One region of the Streptomyces sp. NPDC001381 genome, then DNA from elsewhere that is predicted to be linked to it. Evidence: riboswitches for the same ligand, from Rfam matches in the RefSeq annotation. Region 1 holds a riboswitch; the other holds the start of a gene.
The links. A riboswitch is a leader RNA that binds a small molecule or an ion and turns the genes downstream of it on or off. The one in region 1 is predicted to bind cyclic di-AMP.
Positions count from the first base shown of each region.

Region 2: another riboswitch for cyclic di-AMP. It lies ahead of ACFY2L_RS08885 (peptidoglycan DD-metalloendopeptidase family protein); the one in region 1 lies ahead of ACFY2L_RS18640 (M23 family metallopeptidase).

Region 1 covers NZ_JBIAWO010000004.1:22,795-24,986, reverse strand. The annotation lists gene ACFY2L_RS18650 (dihydrofolate reductase family protein) at 1-758, shown strand, start outside; tRNA gene ACFY2L_RS18645 (tRNA-Met) at 821-894, shown strand; cyclic di-AMP (ydaO/yuaA leader) riboswitch at 1,141-1,308, shown strand; gene ACFY2L_RS18640 (M23 family metallopeptidase) at 1,316-2,192, shown strand, end outside.
Region 2 covers NZ_JBIAWO010000002.1:403,068-405,259, forward strand. The annotation lists gene ACFY2L_RS08880 (alpha-galactosidase) at 1-663, shown strand, start outside; cyclic di-AMP (ydaO/yuaA leader) riboswitch at 968-1,125, shown strand; gene ACFY2L_RS08885 (peptidoglycan DD-metalloendopeptidase family protein) at 1,130-2,098, shown strand.

The sequences.
Region 1 (2,192 bases):
CGGACGTCGTCCCGCTCGGCCCCGAGCTCGACTGGCGCCGGCTCCTCCAGCACCTCCACGACGAGCGCGGCGTGCAGCGGCTCATGGTCGAGGGCGGCGGCACCGTCCACACCCAGCTCCTCCAGCAGGGCCTCGCCGACGAACTCCAGCTCGTCCTCGCCCCGCTGTTCGTGGGCGACCCGGAGGCGCCCCGGCTCTTCGGCCCGGGCGCCTACCAGGGCGGCCGGCTGCGCCTGGCCGAGACCCGGCGGATCGAGGACGTGGTGCTGATGCGCTACGAGCCCACCGCCCCCGGCACCGGCCGGCTCCCCTCCGCCGCGGACCGCCGCTGGCTGGCCCTCGCCTGCGAACTCGCCGCCCTGTGCCCGCCCTCGCGGACCGCGTTCAGCGTCGGCGCGGTGATCGTCGCCGCCGACGGGACGGAACTGGCGCGCGGCCACTCCCGTGAGGCCGGCGACCCGGTCGTCCACGCCGAGGAGGCCGCCCTCGCGAAACTCGACCCCGCCGACCCCCGTCTGGCCACGGCCACCGTCTACAGCAGCCTGGAGCCCTGCGCCCACCGCTCCTCCCGCCCGCTGCCCTGCGCCCGTCTCATCCTGGACGCGGGCGTGCGCCGGGTGGTCACCGCCTGGCAGGAGCCGGACACCTTCGTGACGGCCGCCGACGGCATCGGCCTCCTGGGCGCCGAGGGGACCGACGTCGTCGTCCTCCCGGAGTACGCCGAGCGGGCGAAGGAGCCCAACCGGCACCTGGTGTGACGGGGGTCGCACCGGCCAGGAACAATCAGCTCCGTAGATGACGTACACTGGTGTCATACCGACGCGGGGTGGAGCAGCTCGGTAGCTCGCTGGGCTCATAACCCAGAGGTCGCAGGTTCAAATCCTGTCCCCGCTACTGAAGGCCGAGGGCCGGAATCCTTTTCAGGGTTCCGGCCCTCGGCGTGTTTCCCGGATCTCCCGGTCGATGGCTGTGCGTTCGCTGTGCTTTCCGGTCAACTCGCCCGTTTTTCAACGGTCATGGCCGGAAAGGTCCAGGCCAGAAATGTAGTTGATCAAGCCGAAGAGCTTGGAAACCCGCCCCCGGGTCTATTAACGTTCGATAACGCAGCGCGGTCGTCCCAGCCGTCACAAGAGGCGGCTCCGTGCGCACGCGCCGAATCCCGCAAGGGAACCGGGGAACCACCACCTTGGGGTGAATCACGCGGAAGCCGCCGTGAACTCGCAGAGTCACGAACGGTATACGCGCGTAGGAGACCTTCCCGCTCCGAACCCGTCAGCTAACCCGGTAGGCGACGGAAGGAAAGGAGTGCGCCCGCGTGGCGTCCAACCGGCCTGCCCCAGAAGCCCCGTTCGTGCCGAGCCAGCGGTCCGCCGAGACCTACGGCTACGGCAGCTACCGCACCGACGAGGGCCCCTGGGAGGAGTGGAACCCCACCGCGGAGTCCATTCGCCCGGTCCGGGGCAAGCACCGGGTCGCCAAGCAGCGCGGCGGCGGGTTCGCCCGCAGCTCCACGGTTCTCGGCGTCGGCGTCATCGCCGCCGTCAGCGCCGGTGGCATGGCCAGCGCCAACACCGGCAAGGCCCCGGTCTCCATCTCCATGCCGGACCTGCCCGGCGTGGGCTCGCTCATCTCCGACGACGACTCCGCCGAGGACGCCGCCCCGGCGCTCGCGAGCTTCGGCTCCGAGACCGCCACCGACAGCAGCCGGACCGCCGCCGACGCCGGCGAGGCGCTGCGCAGCCGGATCATGGCGCAGGCCGAGTCGCAGCAGACCCAGGTCGCCTCCAAGGCCCAGGCCGTCGCCGAGGCCGCCGCGGCCAAGGCGGAGGCGGCCGCCGTCGCCAAGGCCGAGAAGGAGGCGGAGGCCGACGCCGCCGCCGCGAAGGAGAAGGCCGAGGAGGCCGCCAAGGAGAAGGCCGAGGCCGCGCGCCTGGCCGAGCTGGCCAAGCAGTACACGCTGCCGACCTCCTCGTACACCATCACCTCGACCTTCGGTCAGGCCGGCTCCCTCTGGTCCTCCGGCTACCACACCGGCCTGGACTTCGCCGCTCCCACCGGCACGCTCATCAAGGCCGTCCACAGCGGCACCATCACCGAGGCGGGCTGGGCCGGCGCCTACGGCTACCGCACCATCCTCACCCTGGACGACGGCACCGAGCTGTGGTTCTGCCACCAGTCGTCGATCAGCGTCA
Region 2 (2,192 bases), on a different contig from region 1:
GGTCTGTACGCCCTCCTGGACCGGTTGCGGGCGGCCCACCCGGGTGTGGCCTTCGAGTCCTGCTCGGGTGGCGGCGGGCGGATCGACCTCGGCATCCTGAGCCGCACCGACCAGGTGTGGACCTCCGACAACACCGACCCGCTCGACCGCCTCGCCATCCAGCACGGCTTCAGCCAGATCCACCCCGCGCGCGTCATGGCCGCCTGGGTCACCGACAGCCCCAACACCCAGCTGAACGGGCGGGTCAGCTCACTGCGCTTCCGTTTCGTCAGTGCGATGGCCGGGGTGCTCGGGGTCGGCGGGGACCTGTCCGAGTGGACCGACGAGGAGCTCGCCGAGGCCCGGCGATGGGTGGACCTCTACAAGGAGATCCGGCCCCTCGTCCAGCAGGGCGACCTGTACCGGCTGCGTCCCCCGGCGGGCGGACTGAGCGCCGTCCAGTACGTCCGCGGCGACGAGGCCGTGGTCCTCGCCTGGCTGGAGGCGCAGCGGTACGGCGAGCCCGTACCCGCGCTGAGGCTGCGCGGCCTCGACCCGGCAGCGTCGTACGAATGCCGCGAAACGGGCGAAGTGCACCGGGGTGCGGTGCTGTTGCACCATGGACTGCGGATCGCGCTGCGGGGTGACCTCGATGCGACGGTTATCCGTCTGCGTCGGATCTGAGGGTTCTGTCCGAATTGGATCCTTCGTTACAACTCGCTCTGGAATAGGGGATCCTGGAGGGGCGTCACGTGAGCAGCGTCATATTCGTGACCGTCCGTCGCCCGTCATGTTCACGTAATCCAATGTCTTTTCAGGGACGTTGGGCGAAAATGCGCGTGCCTGATGCACGCAGCGTCACCGGTAATTCTCACAGGGGATCAAGAGAAAGGAGTGAGCAGGGCAACCTGTGCTTGTTCCCGTGCGTCTGGGTCGCTTACGTTCCAGTCCAATCCGGACGGACGCCGAATCCTGCCGCCGCCCGGAGTCCGCACACTCACCCGTCACGGCAGGAGCGGGGGACCCACAGGTAGAACCGCCTGTTCCGGTCTCCGGAACAGGCTTGGGGTAAAGCCGCGCCTCGGCGCGGCCGGGCATCTCCAGTCCGCACCCGACAGCTCACCTCGCAGGCGCCGGAGAGGAATTCGCCATGCCCGCGAAGGGTAAGCACCGCCGTCCGAAGACCCAGCGTTTCACCCGTTCCATAGCCGTCGCCGGAACCGGCGGGGCCGCGCTCGCCCTCCCGCTCATGGGAGCCACCGGCGCCCATGCGGCCACCACTCAGTCGGTTTCCCAGTCGGCCGCTCAGGCCGTTTCCGGATCGGTCGCGGAAAACGCCGTACAGGCCGCTCCGGTGTCGCGGAAGTCCCCGGCTTCGCACGCCAGGACCTACACCGTGCGGGCCGGTGACTACCTCGCCAAGATCGCCGACGAGCAGAACGTCAGCGGTGGCTGGCACAAGCTGTACGCGGACAACCGTGAGGCGGTCGGCGGCAACCCCTCGCTGATCCACCCCGGCCTCGAGCTGTCGATCGGCAAGAAGGCCGCGACCACCAAGTCCTCCTCCGGTTCGTCCGCTTCCTCCTCCTCGTCGTCGAAGACCTCGACGTCGTCGTCCTCCTCCACCACGTCCTCCGGCTCGAAGGCCTCGACGTCGTCCTCCTCGAAGACGACCGCCACGGCCGCCGAGAGCGGCGCCGGCACTTCCAGCGGTTACAGCCTTCCGGTGGCCGGCGCGACCGTCGGGACCGGCTACCGCGTGGCCGGCGGCATGTGGTCCAGCGGCTACCACACCGGCGTCGACTTCGTCGTGCCGACCGGCACCTCGCTCAAGGCCGTCGGCGCGGGCACGGTCGTCTCCGCCGGATGGGGCGGCGCGTACGGCAACCAGGTCGTCATCAAGCTCAACGACGGTTACTACGCCCAGTACGCCCACCTCTCCCAGCTCTCCGTCTCGGCCGGTCAGACCGTGACCGCGGGCCAGCAGGTCGGCCTCTCCGGCGCGACCGGCAACGTGACCGGCCCGCACCTGCACTTCGAGATCCGCACCACGCCGAACTACGGCTCGGACGTGGACCCGGTCGCCTACCTCCGCTCCCACGGCGTCTCCGTCGGCTGACCCGCGCCGACGACCCCCGCGCGACACGCCTGATCGCCTGACACGCAGCCGAAGGCCGGACCCCCGCCCCCGGGGTCCGGCCTTCGGCGTGCCC